3 regions of the Desulfomonile tiedjei DSM 6799 genome follow, and region 1 is predicted to be linked to each of the others. Evidence: riboswitches for the same ligand, from Rfam matches in the RefSeq annotation. Region 1 holds a riboswitch; each other region holds the start of a gene.
What was found. Region 1 has a riboswitch for cobalamin ahead of cbpA (modified peptide precursor CbpA). Riboswitches for the same ligand answer to the same signal wherever they lie in the genome.
Positions count from the first base shown of each region.

Region 2: another riboswitch for cobalamin. It lies ahead of cbiM (cobalt transporter CbiM); the one in region 1 lies ahead of cbpA (modified peptide precursor CbpA).
Region 3: another riboswitch for cobalamin. It lies ahead of cobU (bifunctional adenosylcobinamide kinase/adenosylcobinamide-phosphate guanylyltransferase); the one in region 1 lies ahead of cbpA (modified peptide precursor CbpA).

Region 1 covers NC_018025.1:213,137-219,798, reverse strand. The annotation lists gene DESTI_RS00900 (radical SAM protein) at 27-956, opposite strand; gene truA (tRNA pseudouridine(38-40) synthase TruA) at 1,145-1,885, opposite strand; gene pdxT (pyridoxal 5'-phosphate synthase glutaminase subunit PdxT) at 1,975-2,550, opposite strand; gene pdxS (pyridoxal 5'-phosphate synthase lyase subunit PdxS) at 2,558-3,439, opposite strand; gene DESTI_RS00880 (hypothetical protein) at 3,567-4,034, opposite strand; cobalamin riboswitch at 4,148-4,352, shown strand; gene cbpA (modified peptide precursor CbpA) at 4,436-4,525, shown strand; gene cbpB (peptide-modifying radical SAM enzyme CbpB) at 4,611-6,026, shown strand; gene gcvH (glycine cleavage system protein GcvH) at 6,162-6,593, opposite strand; gene DESTI_RS00865 (CoB--CoM heterodisulfide reductase iron-sulfur subunit B family protein) at 6,626-6,662, opposite strand, start outside.
Region 2 covers NC_018025.1:801,229-807,890, reverse strand. The annotation lists gene DESTI_RS03505 (hypothetical protein) at 1-1,030, opposite strand, end outside; cobalamin riboswitch at 1,484-1,611, shown strand; gene cbiM (cobalt transporter CbiM) at 1,838-2,449, shown strand; gene prxU (thioredoxin-dependent peroxiredoxin) at 2,907-3,563, shown strand; gene DESTI_RS03485 (hypothetical protein) at 3,691-3,882, opposite strand; gene DESTI_RS03480 (hypothetical protein) at 3,972-4,151, opposite strand; gene cbiQ (cobalt ECF transporter T component CbiQ) at 4,250-4,993, opposite strand; gene DESTI_RS03470 (NikL family nickel/cobalt ECF transporter subunit) at 5,016-5,711, opposite strand; gene cbiM (cobalt transporter CbiM) at 5,919-6,515, opposite strand; gene DESTI_RS03460 (DUF4198 domain-containing protein) at 6,523-6,662, opposite strand, start outside.
Region 3 covers NC_018025.1:6,446,099-6,452,760, forward strand. The annotation lists gene DESTI_RS27740 (methylenetetrahydrofolate reductase) at 1-730, opposite strand, end outside; gene DESTI_RS27745 (methylenetetrahydrofolate reductase C-terminal domain-containing protein) at 727-1,395, opposite strand; gene DESTI_RS27750 (hydrogenase iron-sulfur subunit) at 1,425-1,862, opposite strand; cobalamin riboswitch at 2,428-2,609, shown strand; gene cobU (bifunctional adenosylcobinamide kinase/adenosylcobinamide-phosphate guanylyltransferase) at 2,907-3,455, shown strand; gene cobT (nicotinate-nucleotide--dimethylbenzimidazole phosphoribosyltransferase) at 3,452-4,516, shown strand; gene DESTI_RS27770 (cobyric acid synthase) at 4,529-6,662, shown strand, end outside.

The DNA.
Region 1 (6,662 bases):
CAACGCCTGTGTGGCTGCTGGACTTCTCAAAAAAATCGTAATCTCAGGGGCGCCCGTTCGTCAAGTCTGCTAATACCTTCTTCTTGGGCGATTTCCAGAGCTTGAGCGTATTCTTGTCGTGTAACGGACCTGTTGACTTTCGGCATACGGACCGCGCTGCCACATGGTCTATATTGGTTCATGATGTTCACATACGTGTTCGATGAGAGCTCTGCAAGAAATCTCATGGCCTGACGTGTACTCGCCAGATCGTCCGGCATCACGAGATGCCTGACCAATAGACCGCGGGTTGCAATACCCTGAGCATTCACTTCTAAATCGCCAACCTGGCGGTGCATTTCTCGTATGGCCGCCTTCACAGCCTCAGGGTAATCGTGAGCATCCATGAGCTCTTTTGAGACTCTGGAATCCATGAATTTCAAATCAGGCATGTAGATGTCTACGACACCTTCGAGTAAGCGCAGAGTCTCGACTTTGTCGTATCCGCCAGTATTATAAACGATGGGAACGTTCAGCCCATTTTCCACTGCCCAATGAATTGCCTCGAGAAGCTGGGGGACAACGTGAGTCGGCGTAACGAAATTGATGTTATGACAACCCATTCGCTGGAGATCCAGCATATGCCGCCCCATCTGATTCGCATCCTCTTCTTGACCTTCCATGAGATGGCTTATTTCATAATTCTGGCAAAACACGCATCTCAGATTGCAGGAGGTGATGAAAATAGTCCCGGACCCACCGGAACCCACCAGAGGACTCTCTTCACCGAAATGAGGATGAACCGATGCTATCATTGCCTTATCGGTAAGACCGCAGAATCCTTTCTCGCGTCCGAGCCTGTCAACGCCGCATTCGCGTGGACATACCGTGCACGGAGAAAGCATCTTCTTCGCTGCTGCAATCTTTTCCGGAAATCTTCCTTCTCTGAGAGTTCTCAAATATGCGGCTTCAAACATAATATCCTCTTCTGATTTGAGTGGTGGGGTGGTGGAACGGATGATTCAGATTTTGTACGATTCGCTTTTCTTCTCACAATCTGGGAGGCTGAAGGTATTCTTCGATTCGGACGACGCAAAGCCGTCTAATCACTCCGCTCAGAACACCTCAGCCTTCGCCATTTTATTTGCATAATTGCGAAATGGTATTAGTATTCCACGAGCGCAAGGCACAATCCGTGAGGTGGCGCTGTCGGTCCCGATTGAGACCTGTCGCACGATTCCAGTATTTTGCCGAAAGCGGTTGGATCGATTTTTCCTGCTCCCACGGGTACGAGGGTTCCCACCAGGGAACGGACCATGTACCGCAAGAATCCGGTGCCGATAATAGTGAACTGCAGCGTGTCGGAGCTGTTGCCGTTGCTCCAGTGTGCACTGAGAATGCGTCGTACCGTGGACGGAGTGCCTTCGGTCGGACTTCCGAACGCGGCAAAGTCATGAGTGCCTTCCAGGAGCTTGGCCGCGTGCTTCATGGCATCGACATCGAGAGAAAACGGTATGTGCCACGTATAATGACGATTCAAAGCACACCTCAGCGGCCCATTCAGAATCGTATAAACATAGGTTTTGGACTGGGCTGAATGTCTGGCGTGAAAATCTTCAGGCGCGGAGACAAGATTTCGCACCACCACATCAGGCGGGAGCAGGGCATTGCAGGCTTTTTGGAGCGCTTCTAAAGACTTGTTCCAATCTGCTGAAAAATGCGCCACCTGTCCTGTGGCATGTACACCCGCATCGGTCCTTCCGGCCCCATGTACCCGAACCGGGACCGTAAGGATGCGAGAGAGAGCGCCCTCAAGCGCTCCCTGTACAGTGGGAAGCGATTTCTGGAGTTGCCATCCGTGGTACGCGGTGCCGTCGTATTCTACTGTTATCCTGAATTTCGCCATGAATCTGCCGAGCCAATCGGTTCTTGAAAAATTGTAACAGGAAAAAAGCAAGCATGGACCGACAGGGAAATATGCAATAAAAATGAAAGTTACTGTGACGCGGCCTTGCACATATCCACAAAGTATTTGTGCAGGCGGTCATCAGACGTCAATTCCGGATGAAAAGCGGTTACGAGCAATTTTCCTTGCCTCGCAGCCACGATTCGCCCATCCTTCAGTTTCCCGATAATTTCGACCTCTTTCCCCACCCTGACAATTGCAGGCGCTCTGATGAAAACCCCGTGAAAGGGGCCGCCTTCCAGGCCGGAAATTTCCAGATCTTCCTCAAAACTATCTACTTGCCGACCGAAAGCGTTTCTCTCGATGACCATGTCCATGGCTTTTAGGACAGGCTGATCCATGCCCACGTCCCTTGCCATGAATACCAGTCCTGCGCAGGTTCCCCAGACGGGTACGGATCGAGACACTTTAACCAGAGGCTCCATGAGACCGTACCAATCAGCGAGCTTGCCGATGGAAGTGCTCTCGCCCCCGGGAATGATGAGGCCGTCCAGATCTTCGAGCTGCTCCGGAAGCCTCACTTGAACTGCCTCGACCCCAAGACGCTTCAGAATCGCACAATGTTCCTGAAAAGCCCCCTGCAGGGCCAAAACGCCTATTTTCATAGGTCCGTCACCATCCGCGTGTGGCCAGTCGAGCCTCTTCAGGAAGCGTTGTCACTCCGATCCCCACCATGGGCTCGCCGAGGCCCTTGCTTATTTCTGCAAGGATTTTCGGATCGTTGTAATGGGTAACCGACTGAACAATAGCCTTGGCCCGCAAAGGTGGATTACCGCTCTTGAAAATTCCGGAGCCGACGAATACTCCGTCTACGCCGAGCTGCATCATCAAAGCGGCATCCGCGGGAGTAGCAACGCCACCCGCTGCAAAATTCACCACAGGGAGACGGCCGAGCTCCGCGGTTTCTCTAACGAGTTCATAAGGGGCACCGATTTCCTTGGCATAGGCCATCATCTCATCTGTTCGCATGGTGGTTAGCCGTCGAATTTCGCCCATAACCGACCGCGCGTGCCGGACTGCTTCGACAACGTCGCCGGTTCCTGCTTCCCCTTTGGTGCGTATCATGGCAGCGCCCTCACCGATTCGTCTGAGGGCTTCGCCGAGATTTCTGCAGCCGCATACGAATGGCACTTTGAAATCGTGCTTGTTTATATGATTGTGCTCGTCGGCAGGGGTAAGTACTTCGCTCTCGTCAATATAATCGACGCCGATCGCTTCCAGTATCTGGGCCTCGACAAAGTGGCCGATACGACACTTCGCCATGACCGGGATGCTGACAGCGCTCATAATTTCAAGTATCAGACCGGGATCGCTCATGCGAGCGACTCCCCCGTGGGCTCGGATATCCGCGGGAACTCGTTCCAGTGCCATGACAGCGCAGGCCCCGGCCTCTTCCGCGATGCGGGCATGCTCGGGAGTTACCACATCCATAATTACTCCGCCCTTGAGCATTTGGGCGTGACCTCGTTTCACGGTTTCGGTCCCTGTTTGCATATACTTTCTCCCAATTATCTTGTGAGGATTTGACCGTGTTCCAGATGCGAACGCGAACTCGTAATTATAACACGATTTCTAGAGAATCCCAGAGGCTCGTGGAAGGTTTTCAGGCAAAAAAATGAAACTAAGGATGAGAAATGCTGTGATGGTGTTCTCTGTCTTCTGCAACCAGTGTGGGAACGCCGTGCGCAATGTCTATTTTCTCAGGTTCACGGTTCTTCTTCCAGATACGACCGAGCGCTTTGATGCGGGCCAGTTTGCCGCCGTGCATTCGGTCTTCGCGTGCGGGAATGGGTTTTCCGGTGACTTCGCCGTAAATGGCGTTGAGAATCTCCTGGATACTATTGAAAATCGTTTGCACTACAGCCGGGTCCAGGTCGAGTTCACCGTGCTGAGTTCTACCTTGCTCCAAAGCATCCTCGGTTATGTTGTACGCAGCCAGTACGCTTCGAACGAGATTGCGCCTCCGATGGACTTCTCTCCACGCGATCCATGAGGCAAACAGCGAGATCATCCCGAAGAAGACACACATGACGAACACAATCACATTGAAGTATTTTATGGTGATATCGAGCAGGTTCGTAGATTCCATGATCGCCCCTTCCCTACCGAAAGACAAAGCCCTGCCTGTCCGGCGCATCACTCCTATCAAGATTCCCGATTACCGTCAATGGAATTGCAGTCCATTGCATCCACATTGGTTGATTTTCCTTGCAGCCGTGATGTATCCGATGCTAAGGTAGAATTATAGAGTCTGGGCGCTATCGGAACACGGTGTAAATCCGTGGCGGTCCCGCCGCTGTAATCGGTGACAAAGCCCGCATATCCACTGTTCGGTCTAAACCGGATGGGAAGGGCGGGTGGAGGATGACCCGAAAGCCAGAAGACGGGCGTTTAGACCAGGGTAAACCCTGATGGCAAAAGCAGAACCCTGCACCTTTTTGGTGTCAGGGTTTTTTTGTTTCTTGGCTGAAGAAAGGAGGTGATGACGAATTGAAGGATGTCATAGCCTATCGGAAGACTTGTGCGGCTGACGGTACCGGATTGTCCCATTACATTCTGATGGTAGCCAAAGCCAAGTAGCCCACCCACAACCAGGCGGGGGTATGTTCGACTTGTCACCCCCGCCACATTGCTGCAAAGCAATATTCTCTCAGGAGATGTATTCATGCACACAACCAATATGGCAAACAATTCCGCATCGTCCAGCGGTCAATATTTCAACACAGGAAACGGGCCCACTATTCAGTTCATCGAAATCGAACACCCCGACTATGTTGCCCTTCTCGATCCCGACACCGCTTTTTGGTCGCTCTTGCGAAAAGAGAAGATCAGTGAGGCTCTCGACGAGTCGGGTTCCCTTATCCAGGAGTTTCGGAAGAAGCGCGAGACCTTTGCGCAGGAGATGGAATTGCTACGGTTTGGCCTCAAACCTTCCGCGGTTTACTTCAATCCGACTGAGCGATGTAATCTGAACTGCTCGTACTGCTACATCCCGGAAGAACTGCGCAAAAGCGGCAGCCAAATGACCCGGGAGGAACTCATCAGAGCTTTGGACATTCTCAAGGAATACTTCAGAAGCACGCTACCTGAGGGAAGGCTACCCCAGGTGGTATTCCACGGGTCAGAGCCCATGCTTGCTCGCGACGCTGTCTTTGCAGGCATCACGAAATACAAGGATGATTTTAGCTTTGGGATTCAGACGAATGCTACGCTCCTGGATGACGAGTCCATCGAATTCCTTACTTCTCGGAATGTGGGGATAGGGCTTTCTCTTGACGGTCATGAAGCCGCTGTAGCAAACCTGACAAGAAAGAATTGGGCTGGAGAAGGATTCTTTGAGAAGACCGTCACGGTGCTTGAGAGATTGAAGGGATACCCGAATTACAATGTGATCTGTACGGTCACGAGCCGGAACACGGAATCCCTGACCGACATGGTAAACTTCCTTCACGAAATGGAAGTCCCCATAGGGATGCTTAACCCGGTGAGATGCACCAGGCAAGGAGCCAGGGACATCAAGCCGAGAGACGCTGAAATGTCCCCTCATTATCTCAAAGCCCTCGACCGAACCTATGAACTCTATCAGAAGACGGGACGGAAACTGGTAATCGCCAATTTCGCAAATGTTCTGATCGGCATAGTTGCTCCTCTGGCTCGGCGGCTCATGTGTGACATTTCTCCGTGCGGCGGCGGAAGGTGTTTCTTTGCCGTGGGAGCGAAGGGGGATCTGTTCCCTTGCAGTGAGTTCGTTGGGGTCCCTGAGTTTAACGGAGGAAATCTCTTCCGAGACAATATCTCGGATGTACTGGAAACCAGAGCATTCAAGTCTGTCACCGGTAGGAAGGTAGAGGAGATCGGCCCGTGTGCCGTTTGCGCGATACGGCATTTCTGCGGCTCTCCGTGTCCGGCGGAAGCCTATGAGATGAACGGAGGGATGAACAGACCCGGAGCCTTCTGTGAGTTGTATGAGGATCAGGTTCGGTATGCTATGAGGCTTATTGCCGACGGGAAAGAAAACACTTTTCTCTGGGATGGGTGGGATTCCGGCACTTCCACGACGCTGGAAATCACTTCGCTGTGAATGACTTGCACAAATTGGTTCGACCGCGAGATCCGGCAGGGGATGCCGGACTCTACCGCGGGACGATAGCGGCAGATCTCCATGCCGGCACAGTATGGTTCACACAGGCAAACAGGTGATAAATCTGATCTCTTACTATTTCTTCTGCTCTTCTATTTTTCGAATCTCTTCTTTGATGAAATCTTTGAACGCGTCATTCGGGTCCATCAAAGCTTTCATCTCTTCTTCCAGGTTTGACGGTCTGATCTTGCAGATCCATGCCTCACCGTACGGTGACTCGTTCATCTTCTCGGGTTCGTCTTCGAGCAATGAATTCACCTCGACGATTTCGCCGCTGACTACCGCGTAAATTCTACCGACCCATTTGCCCGATTCGATGGAGCCGTACGGCTTGCCCTGGCTCGCGTCGTCCCCTTCTTCGGGGAGATCCACAAACGTGATTTCTCCTGCCTGTTTGGAGATAAATTCCGTTGCGCCTGTTACGACAAGGTCTCCTTCCATTTTCGCCCAGAAGTGATTCTTTTCATATTTGAGATCGTCAGGAAAAACATAGCCTTCGTATTCCATTGCAGCCTCCTTACGGCCCTATCGATTCGGTCTTATCCTTCAACAATCTTCAAGAGACCTGAGGGTTTC
Region 2 (6,662 bases), 590 kb from region 1:
GCGTAACCTCTCCGTTGGGGTCCGATCCAAAGCGATCCGTCCAGTATAACCACGCTGCCTCCGCATTGAAGAAGAACCGGCCGTTGTTGTACTTGAGAAAGGTGGTGCCGTGAGAGAGTTCCGTGTCCTGAGCCGCCCAGGTGGTTTGAGCGGGAATCCCCGCAGGGTCAATCAACTGAGCTTCAGGACCGATGTGATATGCTCCATAAGAACCGAGAATGCCGGCTCTTAGCGGCCCGCAGCTATACATCACAAATGCCAGGAAGTCTTTGGAGAAACTCCCGCTTCCGTCAGCACGACTGAAATATTGTCGGTACGGATTTACGCCGTTAGGCTGGCCGGGGTACACTGCAATAGTGTATGGGTTGAAATTGTCTCCAAGGGACACCTGATTTTCAACGACCTCCCGAATGCTGGAGCTTCCTGCAAATCGGTACGGATAAAAAGCGATCCCGATATCCAAAGGCCCATAGGGAACTGTAAGCGATATGGATTCGGTGCTCGCGGCGTCCTCTCCATCGTACTGCAATGCATTTCCGAAGGTCCAGGGCCTCTTCCCGATGCCGAATACACCGATCGGTGTCTGCGCTGTCACCCAGAAGAGTGTCCACTGTCCTTCACTGAAAGCGTTTTTCGTGCCAGGGGCATCCTGAGTGTGATAATCGGAAGCAAACGGGTCGCCGTACGTCCCTAATCGGTACAAACCGGTTATCTTTATCGCAGGGTTGATCTTGATAACCGGTTGAAATCCCACATTGAAGTAAGACCACCTCGCCTCGGCCGAGGTGGTTATATTCGTATCGAACTGGCCGCCATTCCAGAAGTTGAGATTGGCGGCTCTGGTCGCTCCGCCGTTATCCACATTGTACTGCCCGAAAAAGCCTTTGTGACCGGTCTGATTGTACCACTCGTACGTCCAGTTAAAAGATCCCGCCAGCTCGAATTCCCACGCCATTGCCGGGGGATTAGAAAAAAGACAGAGACAACCCACGAAAAGTACTACTGGAAGGAGACATCTCGTCCCTCGCATGGTCCGTCCTCCTATTACAATGCAATCAGGTACAATTTTCTAAGATTATAGTATTGGCGTAGCACTTTGTTCGTTTTCGTGTCAAGTAAAATGTGTGATGATCCGGATCCATTCAGTTATACGTGGGGAAAATCCCCCCTCCCCCCCCTTTATAAAAGGGGGGTAAAGAAGCAACCCGAAATTCCCCCCTTAGTAAAGGGGGGTTTGGGGGGATTTGGAAAGTTGGAAGGACTGTGATCCGAGAAAAGATTCTCTCTACCCCGAGTAACTGAATCGTTACGATGATCCTCAAATTGCATCTTCTCTGAGAAGAAGAACGAACTAATCGAACTTACGGTTTGGTGGGATGAGGAGCAGTTCATATTATCAAACCGAGAAGTCCTTGACATGGTGAGGTCGGTCCGTCTATTCTCCGATCTGGTTGAACAACAGATTGTCCTAAACCGGATCTTCGGGGAAGACGGTGAAAGGCCGTCGCTGCCCCGCAGCTGTAACCGTAGACGAAATCCGTAATGAGCCACTGGAGCGTTTTTTCTCCGGGAAGGCACGGAGAGTAGGAAGAAACGGGAGCCAGAATACCCGAATTTCCGCGTGCCCTATGTTTCTTGCGCGGGCGAGAGAGGGTGTACCGTCGATTGACCCTCAAGCCCACTGGGCGAGAGGGTTTTGTTGTTCTAACGAAGGAAAATATTCGATGTTCGATTTTGGCCGTGCATTCCGTGCGGTCCAATCAAGGGTGTCGCTGCGGTTTGCTTTTTCAAAGCACACTCCACAACCTGCGCTCAGTGCGTTCTCAGGGAGTTAATCATGCATATTTCCGAAGGAGTTCTCAGTGCACCGGTATTGCTCACGGGAGCAGGGCTTACTGCTGTTGGTACGGCTGTCGGACTCAAGAAAATAGATTACGACCAGCTTCCCACGTTAGGTCTCTTCGCCTCAGTTTTTTTCGTCGCTTCGCTCATTCATGTCCCCCTGGGGCCTTCCTCCGTTCATCTCATACTCAATGGAATTTGCGGACTTCTCCTGGGATGGAGCGCTTTTCCGGCCATTTTGGTAGGTCTTGTTCTCCAGGCAGTCCTATTTCAGTTCGGAGGGCTCACCGTTCTGGGAGTGAACACTTTTAACGTCGCGTTTCCGGCTGTCCTTCTCGGAGGACTCTGCCGGAATTGCTTACATTCGGATTTCACTTTGGTGCGCTGTGTGTGCGTTTTTGCCTGCGGAGCATGCTCAGTCCTGCTCACGGCTGTGTGTGTGGCAATCTGTTTAACAGCCACAGGTGAATCTTTTGCTTCTGCAGCCACCTTGGTGATTCTCGCTCATTTGCCGGTTGCGGGAATTGAAGGCATTCTTACTGTATTCTGTGTGGAGTTTATCCGGAAGGTCAGACCGGAAATCCTACCAGCTAATTCTCCGGCGTAAAACTGCTTGAACGAAGTTCCGGTTTGAGACAACGGCGCATGAAGATGAGATATCTCATACCACTTCGCAGCTATGCACATAAGATAGCCTTTACGATTCTTGAAGATTGCGGACGTCAACGTCCAACAGTCCTGCCCCGTGGCGACAGTCGACGGCGACAACGTTCAGAGGTTGCGATTGGAGTTAATCGGGGGTATCCTGACAGAGATCGTTACTAAGCCACGTGATTGAACTCATGCGGTGATTCAGCAATGGATGCGGATCCGTCTTGGGAAATTATTAACAAACCAAAATTATGTCACAAAACAGGAGGGTTCAGATGAAACGATCCTTAATAAGTCCGCTCATGGTTGCCATTCTTCTGCTCATCGTCGTCACTTCCCTCACTGGTTTCGCCGCGACCAGTGAAGAAGTGTCGAGTTCGTGCGTTGCTCCCGCCCGAGGTCCCATCCTCGCCATGGCGCAGGAGTCGGCTGGTGGTCAGATTCAGACTCCTATGACACCAACGCAGCCTATTGCGAAGGTCGGCAAACCTGCGCCCGACTTCGAGGCCAATGCGTTTGTCAACGGTCAGTTCAAGAACATCAAGCTGTCCGACCTTAAGGGTAAATGGGTGGCGCTCTGCTTCTATCCTGGGGATTTCACCTTCGTTTGACCGACGGAACTCACGGCAGTTGCCGCGAAATACGATGAACTCAAGTCACTGGGCGTCGAAGTGCTGGCTCTCAGCACTGATAGTCGTTTCTCGCACAAGATATGGCAGGAAACCGAGCTGTCCAAGATGATCCCCGGCGGCGTTCCATTTCCAATGCTGTCAGATGCGGGAGGACTGATCGGCAAGATTTACGGGATTTATGACCAGGAGTCCGGGGTCAACATTCGTGGAAGATTTATAATTGACCCGGATGGAACAATCCAGGCAATGGAAATCTTAACCCCGTCAGTGGGACGAAATGTTTCTGAACTGATCCGACAGGTAAAAGCATTTCAGCACGTGCGACAGTCAGGAGAGGCTACCCCATCCGGTTGGCAGCCGGGAAAGCCGACCTTAAAACCAGGCCCCGAACTGGTGGGAAACGTGTGGAAGGTCTGGAAGCCTGATAAGGCTTTCTAATCGCCAGTGGAAGCCCTTACTACCAAGGACGAGGACCGTTGCTTTTTTCGGGATTGCTTTGGCTCAGAAATCCGGTTCCCGTTCCTGCGTACCGCGGTCTCATACGGACTTGCGATGAAGATAGTTCTTACTGAAGCGGAAGCACGGACCTGCAGGGCAGGTCCGTGGCACCCAAAACTGCTGTCAGTCTCGGTACGGGGGTGCCACTGACCTGCGGAGCCAGGTCAGTGTAGTTCGCATCTTGAATGCAAAATAGTATCAGAGGCATGCGAGCGATGTCCCCTGCTGGGGATAGAAAGAAAGCTACGCTGATCGTCATCGTCATCCCCTCTCGTTCGGTAAACTGCTAAGAGGAGTACGGAAAGATCAGGCAATGGCAAGGATGGTGAAAATGCCTGTCCCTGGGGATTATGGCACAGGTGGCTCGTGCTGCTGGCAGAATGGTAATGCGCCAGCCACCGGGGTTCCACAAACCTTGCAAAGTCCTCTCCTGACCGGATCGTCAATCCTGTTACATTCTGCATAGATCTCTTCCGCTTTTCTTTCCGATTCGGCTCTCTTTTTCTGTTCTTCTGTCATCTCGGTCATGCTTGCACCTCCACTGCATCATCTTATGCTTTAGACGACGAAAAGAGAGAAAAGGGTTCAGGGTCCAGGCGCGAGACATTTTTTGCAATAAATCCGGATTATCTCGCTGCTAAAAGTAAAACGGAAAAAACCACACTGGTGCCGGCAAGAGCATAGTCGGAGCGCTTCATCTCATAATGGTGCAGGATGTAGAATTTTCCCCTAAAACCTCTGCATCTCATGGATTGAAGGATTCTCTTGGAGCGATCGAAGCTCCTCACCAGAAGCATTCCTACCAGGTAGGCATAAGCTCGATACGTGTGCATATCTGTCTTGGGTTTGAAGCCCCTCATCTTCATGGCATTTACCAGACGATGATATTCCTCGTGGATGACATGTATGTAACGAAAACAGAAGAAGAACAGATGCACAAGCTTATCGGGTACCCACAAGTGGCTTAGAGCGTGCACCAGCGTAAATATCGAGGATGTACCGAGGAGAGCGATGACCATGAGAATAATGGAATTAGACTTTAACGTGATGAGCAATGCAGCGAGTATGCCTTCGCTTTGGACAGTGAGAGGCCCCAGGGTGTAGATCGTGTGACCCGGTGTGGTGAAGGGAAGGAAAAACCAGATGAACACAATGAAACCATTCACAATTGCCAGGCGAGACAACACTTTTCCAAAACTGACCCGGGCACATGCAAGCAGAATCAACGGCAATACCAGACTCAACGCAGTCCCAGGCAAATGCTGATTCAGCGCCACTACAACGGAGAAGATAAAAGTCACTAGTATCTTTGCACGGGGGTCCAGGTTGTGAACCCAGGAGTCTCCGAGCGCGAATTCTTCCAGTTCCATATAAATGCATCCTCTTATAAGTTTAATTCTTACCTGACCGGTTGCGACCCCAGAAAAAGGCTGCGATACCGACTATACCCACAATCCATCCGATGCCTCCAACGATGTCGTTGATTCTGGGGCCGCTATTCTTCTCTTCCAACAAGAGCTTTTCTTGTCTTCCCAGCATTCTCACAAGGGGTTCAAGCTTCTTGTCCATAGCCGATTCCAGGACTGCCGAAAGGGCAGCCTGGTCCAGGACTTGAACGGAGGCTGCTTTTGCAGGCTCGGGTACAGCCTCTGACCGGTCCCTGGGAGCTTGTTCCTGCGCCGGTTCCACTTCCTTCGCTGGTTTCGCTTTCTTTGGAGAACTGGGGAGGTCCGATGAACTTAGAGTATATTCGGCCTTGTGCCCCATACCGGCCTCAAGCACAAATTTCAACCCGCCCGTGAATGCCGGCAGGTCTGCAAGCTTAAAGGAATAGATCCCGTCTTTACCGGTTTTGCCCTCATGTATCTTTTTACCGGTTTCATCGAAAACTTCGACCACAGAATCCTGGGCCTTTGATTTAGCGCTAAAGTAACCTTCCACGACCACCCGGTCTCCTTCAACATAGGCAAACAGGTTCACTTTGTGGGCATGAACCGGTACCGTCATAAAAACAATTCCCAACACGAAAGCTATGCAGACCGCAAATATCTTTGGTTCTATGACGGAATAGATCTTGAGTGCCTTCACTCTCGTCCTCCTGTTTGAAATCATCGATCCTGGTCACAGAGTTTCCGATCTCGGAGAGGAACTCTCCTGGCCATACTAATTTGCATTCAACCCCCCCATTCCCCCTCTTTAATAAAAGGGGGGCAGAGGGGTTTTTCGTCTAACTCTGAAAGCAAATCGGTATCAGTGCGCCTCTCCAACGATCGCAAAAACTCTTCCCGGTCGATTTCAAAGCATCTCCGGCCTGACTTTTCGGATGAACTCGATAATGAAGATGGTTATTATCCCTTCCAAAATCATGACCGGAATATGTGCCACCACTATCAGCTTCGCGGCGGTATCGATAGATTCACCGAGAGCCAGCACAAGAGAGACTGCAACCATGAACCCGGATAGCAAAACCGCTCCCGCTCCCGTCAGGAATTCGGCCACTGCACGCACTGCCGTCTGCGGGCTCTTGATGAAACGACGACATGCATAACCCAGAATTACAGCGGGAAATGCCATATTGAACGTGTTTATCCCCAGCGTCGTCAGTCCACCGAATTCAAAGAGAATCGCCTGAAGCGTCAGGCCGACAAATATGGCAGGAAACGCGAGCCAGCCCAGCAACAGTCCACAAATCCCATTGAGTATCAGATGAGCAGCGGAAGGCCCGATTGGAACATGTATGAGCGAGGCTACAAAAAAAACGGAAGATAAAACTGCCACTTCAGGCAACTTCTCGTAGTCCATTTTCTTGAGCCCTATCGCGAGCCCCGCGACGGTGAGGATCGCCCCGGCCCCAAGCACCGGAGCGGTAAGAACACCTTCAGAAATGTGCATACCTGCCCTACTCCATGGGATACGCGTGAACCCAGAGCACCGCGCCAACTTCCACCTTTTTGTCCTGTCCTTCGTGCTTCATCGGTTTGTCGCCTTCCATGAGCGCGGCAAATCCCCACCAGCCCGCCTTGGGCATGGCAAAGGAAA
Region 3 (6,662 bases), 270 kb from region 1:
CCATTCCAGGCACGTTATTGGCCATGTATCTTGCCATGCCGAATGATTTGAACGGAGTGACGCCACCGAGGACGAACACCTGTTCATGAAGACCCCGATCTACGACGCCTTTCATCCATTCCCCGAATTTCTTCACATTGAAAATACACTGCGTCTGGATGAACTCCACTCCGGCCGCCACCTTCTTGGCCAGACGCGGCACCCGAATCTCGAAGGGGTCCGCAAAGGGGTTTTCCGCAGCTCCAATGAACAATTTGGGAACACCCTTGATTTCATCGCCACCGAGGAATTTCCCGTTGTCTCTCATGCCGCGGACTGTTTGAATCAGTTGAATCGAATCCAGATCGAACACGTTCTTCGCTGAGGGATGATCTCCGAATTTCTGGTGGTCTCCGGACAAGCAGAGCATGTTGTTGATACCCAGAGCAGCGCCACCGAGAATGTCACTCTGCATGGCGATTCGGTTCCGGTCTCTGCATACCATCTGCATGACCGGCTCCATCCCTTCCTGCATCATGATCACAGCGGAAGCGATTGAGGACATTCTCACCACTGAAGTCTGGTTATCGGTAATATTGAAAGCATCTGCATTATTCTTCAGGAGCTGGCATTTTTTTCGGATGACTTCCGGATCGGCGCCGCGAGGTGGGCCGCATTCGCCGGTTACCGCGAACTGGCCGGACCTGAGAATCTTCTCGAGTTTGCTGTTTGTTTTACACTCGACGCTCATCGTTGAAAGTCCTCCCTGATCATCTTGCGGGGACCTCCGTCCCTATTGGATCTCCAGTCGTTTGACGGCATGATCTGTTCATATCTATCCATGAGATTGAGAGATTTCAGCCGATCGATTATCAGTTGCCAGGCGCAATCCACATCGGGGTCGATCTCGCACTTGCCCTTCGTGGAGCCTCCACACGGACCGTTCAGAAGGCTTTTCGAGCAACGGGCTATGGGACAGATTCCGCCGGTGTACGCCAGTTTACACTCACCACAGGTCTGGCAGCGTTCGACGTAGTATCCTTCTTTCTTGGAACCGCCCACGAATCCGGTATTCAGAGCAGGGTACACCGGAATTCCCATATATTTTTCCGCCATGAACTGCACGCCTGCGCCACATGCCATGGAGACAACTGCTTCCACTTGAGGAACCATGCTCTCCACTTGCTCGATGTACTCGGGATCGCATTGTCGTTCTATAGTATGTTCGATAATTTCGAGCGGTTTTTCTTCTTTTTCGCGTGCTATTCTGAGTTGGCTGGACAGAACGCGTACTGCATCGTGACCGCCCGTAAGGCATACTGTTACGCAGCCACCGCATCCCAGTACCATGATTTTCTTGTTCCCTTCTATCATACGCATGATTTCATCGAAGGGTTTCCGTTCGCCTATGACCATTTTTCGCCTCCAAAGGGACTTTGCCTGTTTTAAGCCGCTTTTACCGTATTCTTATGCTTTTTGTTAAGTGGACTGGGACCCAAATTGCGGATGCGTTCCGTGAACTCACGAGCGACTTCGGCGAATTTCGGGCCCATGGCGGCGCTCATGTTGAACATCTCCAGGCGTTCCGGCTCGAGACCGGCTTCCTGGATCAATTTCTTCGTATAATTCACGCGAGGTTTGGCCACCAGGTTTCCTTGGATGAAGTGACAATCACCTTCAAGACAGCCGGCAACGTATACGCCGTCAGCGCCTTTCTCGAAAGCCCGGAGCAGGAAAACCGGCGTAATCTTTCCTGTGCAAGGCAGTCGGATAACTCGTATATTGGTAGGATATTCAAGTCTCATGCTGCCGGCGAGATCCGCCGCGCCGTACGCACAATAATGACAACAAAATGCTACTATAGTGGGCTCGAAATCTGCCATGAGTGAAGTCTCCTGGATCTAAGTATCTGCTGGAAAAACGATGGGTGAGCATCAAATTTAAACCAACAGCAGAAAAAAATCAAGAAGTCAAAATCATGAGGCCTGATGTTCTCCATCTCAAAGTGCGACAATGTCTGATCTTCCCTGTTGCCGTTTCACTGCGGAAATCCCGATCAGGCTCATTCCGAGGATCGATGACAACGTATAAAGAATTGCCAAAAGTGGTATCCGATTGAAATAAGAATGTTGGTGGGTGCCGTGCCTCCGTGCCGGCACATCTTTAATATGATCAATGATATCGATATAATGGACCGACAGGGACGCCGGTTCCCACCAGTATCTTGTGTTGGAGCATGGGATAAACGTCAAAATTTTTGGCAATCGCTATAAAGATTGGAGTGCACGGAAAAACTTCATTGCGCGACATGCTGTAGCAAACGGTTGCGCCCACGGCTACGTTCGGTCGCGCTTCCAGCGACTTTTTCGGGTCAGGATCGGGGTGTCGACACAGTTTCCCGGATTTTTTTCCTTGACTGTTGTAGCCTTCGACCGTTATCCTACTAGTTAAGGTTCAGTAATTGGGCTATCCTAAAAATCAGGATTTTAGGGAAAACGGTGCAAATCCGTTGCGGACCCGCCGCTGTAACCGGGGATGAAAGCCGCAATACCACTGTCAATTCTTGATGGGAAGGGCGGCGAGTAAAACGAACCGGAAGCCAGAAGACCTGCCCATGGGAGCTATAGCGTCACGCTCTTCGCGGTTCGAGAGCATGGCAGCAGGATGAAAAACGGCATCCTCGGGCATACCCGAGGATTTTTTTATGCTTCTGACCATCGATTCTCCTTCCGCACACTGCCTCTGGCACGGGCAGGTTTCCTGTCGCTACGCGCTTAGCGTATATTTGTTTTTGTATTCAGGATGTTGAGACGCTTATGTGAACTCCGGTCAGGGAGAATTTTCCGACTGAGCCTTTTACTCATGTTGGAAAGCTACTTGAATTTTTCCGGATTGTTCCTCAAAATAGCATAATAAATAGGTCTCAAATGGCGAGGATCGTTCTTATCACAGGCGGTAGTCGAAGCGGAAAAAGTGATTACGCTTTGAATCTGGCCGAATCTCTTCCCGGATCTCGTGGCTTCATTGCGACCTGTCAGCCGAAGGACGCAGAAATGGCTGAGCGGGTCAGAAAGCACAGAGAGCAGAGAAGCGATAGATTATGGGACACTATTGAGGAACCCGTCGCAATCGCTCCAATTCTCGCTCAGTCCAGGCATTCCGTTTATCTTGTCGACTGCTTGACCCTGTGGATTAGCAATCTGATGTACCAAGCTTCATTGCAGGAAAAAGACTTTACCGAATACGAGCTGATCTCGGTAGTGGGAGAATTGCTGGATGCCTGTTCCCTTTCAAATGCAACAGTCGTATTCGTCACCAATGAAGTGGGATCGGGAATTGTCCCCGAAAACCCTCTGGGACGCTTGTACAGGGATCTTGTCGGACGCTGTAATCAGATAATTGCCACAAAGGCCGATGAGGTCATGCTCGTTGCGTGCGGATTACCACTGACTCTTAAGGAAAGGACTTCTTTATGAATTTGGTCGAACAGACAATCGCCGGGATAGAACCGGCTGACACATATTTTCGCAATAGAGCCAAGGAAAGGCTGGACATGCTCACCATGCCGCACTGGGCATTGGGCAGACTCATGGACCTAGCCATGGATCTTGCCGGGATGACCGGATCGATGAACCCGAAATTCGATAACCGGGTCATTGTGACCATGGCGGGGGATCATGGCGTTACAGCGGAGGGCGTGAGCAAATACCCTGCAGAAGTTACGGTTCAGATGGTTCACAACTTTCTGCGCGGCGGAGCCGGAATCAACGCGCTTGCCAGGACTGTAAAAGCAGATGTAGTCGTGGTGGACATGGGCGTGGCCGGAGAAATTGAAGGAGTCGAAGGCCATCTGAATTTTGTCTCAAGGCGCATCCGGCCGGGCACGGACAATATGGGTGTTGGGCCCGCAATGACGCGTGAGGAAGCAATACTGGCGGTAAGAGCGGGGATCGAGATAGCTCATGAGTTGAGCTTTTCCTACAGTCTTTTCGGCACCGGAGACATGGGTATCGGAAACACAACCCCCAGTAGCGCTATTGTAGCCGCTTTCACGGGCCAACCGCCTGAGAAAGTAACGGGTCGCGGCACAGGAATCGAAGACGATCAATTTCTTCACAAAGTCGAAGTGATAAAGAAGATTCTCAAGGTCAACAACCCCGACCCCCGCGATCCCTGGGATGTACTCTCAAAAATAGGCGGATTTGAGATCGGTGGAATCGCAGGACTCATTCTCGGGGCTGCATCCAGGCGCAAACCAGTCCTTATCGACGGATTTATCTCCACAGCCGGAGCGTTGATAGCAGCGAGCATCTGTCCCGCGTCGCGCGATTACATGATAGCGGCACATCGCAGTGTCGAGCAGGGGCATATCATAGCTCTCGATCATCTCGGAGCAAAGCCCCTTCTCAATTTGGATATGCGGCTGGGTGAAGGAACCGGTGCGGCTCTCGCCATGACGCTTGTAGACGCAGCGGTCCGCATTCTCACTGAAGTGGCGACATTTGAGGAAGCATCGGTATCCCAGGCAAACGTATGATCGGCGGTGTACATGACATCACGGAAACACGGCGGAAATCTCTTGGCTTTGTCCCGGGAATCGGGAATCCCGCAGGATAGCATCATCGATTTCTCGGCAAACATCAATCCTCTCGGATTTCCTGAATGGCTTAGAGGACTCGCGAGTTCAGTATTAGGGTCCATAGTGCATTACCCGGACCCGACCTGTTCCGATCTCATTGCTGCAGCCGCAGACCGTTATGAAATCAGCCCTGAAAACATCGTGGCGGGAAACGGTTCGACGGAAATTCTGCATCTGATTCCTCATGCAGTTGGTGCTCGAAGAGCCGTTATTGCTGTTCCCACCTATTCCGATTATGAAGAAGCCGCGAGAGCAGCCGGTTTGGACGTAGTGAAGCTCGTGTTGAAGGAATCGGAGGACTTTCGCCTCGATTGGAAGCACTTGCAATCGATGATACACGGTGGAGAAATCGTGTTCCTGTGCAGTCCCAATAATCCTACCGGGCTCCTTTTGGACCCTGAGAAACTCAGGACCTTCGTGAAGGAAAATCCTTCCACATTCTTTGTCGTGGACGAAGCTTTCGGGGACTTTGTGGAAGGGTTCCGCAGTCTGACACACGATCTGCCGCCCAACGTGGCCGTGCTCCTTTCGCTTACAAAAATCTATGCAATACCAGGAATACGGCTTGGATTGGCTGCTCTGGAATCGGGTCTTGCGGAAGCGATTCGTAGAATCCAGCCCACCTGGAGCGTGAATACCTTTGCGCTGGCAATCGGTCAGGCTGCTCTCCTGGATCGGGAATACAGGGAAAAGAGCAGATCTTTCGTGACCGACTGCAGACAGGCGCTTTATTCTGAACTCGCCTCCATACCGGGACTGCACGTATATCCCGGGACCGCAAACTTCCTGTTGATCAGGCTGGATACGAACCTGGATTCAGCAGAGTTGGGCCGAAAACTGCTCAAGCAGGGCATAGCAATTCGGGACTGCTCGAATTTTGATGGATTGGACAGCCGATTCTTCCGAGTCGCGGTGCGAACCCCGGAACAAAACGAGAAACTCGTTGCTGCACTGGGACAAATCATGGGACCGGGACAAAACGTTAAATCCCGAATCCGCAAAAAACCGGCTCTCATGTTTCAAGGAACAAGCTCCAATGCAGGAAAGAGCGTGCTCACCGCTGCATTGTGCAGAATTCTCCTCCAGGACGGGTTCAGAGTTGCCCCTTTCAAATCCCAGAATATGTCTCTCAACTCTTTCGTGACCCGAGCCGGCGGAGAAATGGGGCGCGCTCAGGTAGTCCAGGCCCAAGCTTGCAGGCTTGACCCGGATGTCCGCATGAATCCCATACTTCTCAAACCGAATACCGATACGGGTAGTCAAGTAATAGTAAATGGTAAGCCGGTGGGCAATATGGATGTGATGGAATACGTCCGGTACAAGCCTATTGCCTTCGAAAAAGCGAAAGAAGCTTACGATTCCCTTGCAGACGAATTTGACGTCATTGTTCTGGAAGGCGCCGGGAGCCCTGCAGAAGTGAATCTCAAACACCATGATATCGTAAATATGCAGATGGCGCGATATGCCGAGGCTCCGGTGATTCTCGTGGGCGACATCGACCGCGGTGGCGTTTTCGCATCATTCGTGGGCACCATGGAAGTGCTCAGTGAATGGGAACGAGCGCAGGTTGCCGGATTCCTTGTGAATCGATTCCGGGGCGATCCGGGACTTCTCCAGGATGCTCTGGATTATACGTACAAGCACACGGGACGCGAGACCTTCGGAATAGTTCCCTATTTCCACAATCTTGGACTGCCGGAAGAAGATTCGGTTACTTTCAAATCCATATCCCGTGTCGGTCCTGCAAATGTGCATGATTCGGTGGAAATAGCGGTCATTGATCTACCGCATATTTCGAATTTTACCGATTTCGATGCATTCCATCTCGAACCTGATGTGAAGGTGACTATCGTAAGAACTGCCGCGGAGCTCAACCATCCGGATGCAGTCATCCTTCCCGGAAGCAAAAATGTGATCGGCGATCTGGAGTATCTGCGTCAGGCCGGAATAGCGGACAAAATCGGACAGCTTATTCAGAACGGTACGGAACTGATCGGAATTTGTGGAGGATTCCAGATGATCGGATCGGTAATATCGGATCCTC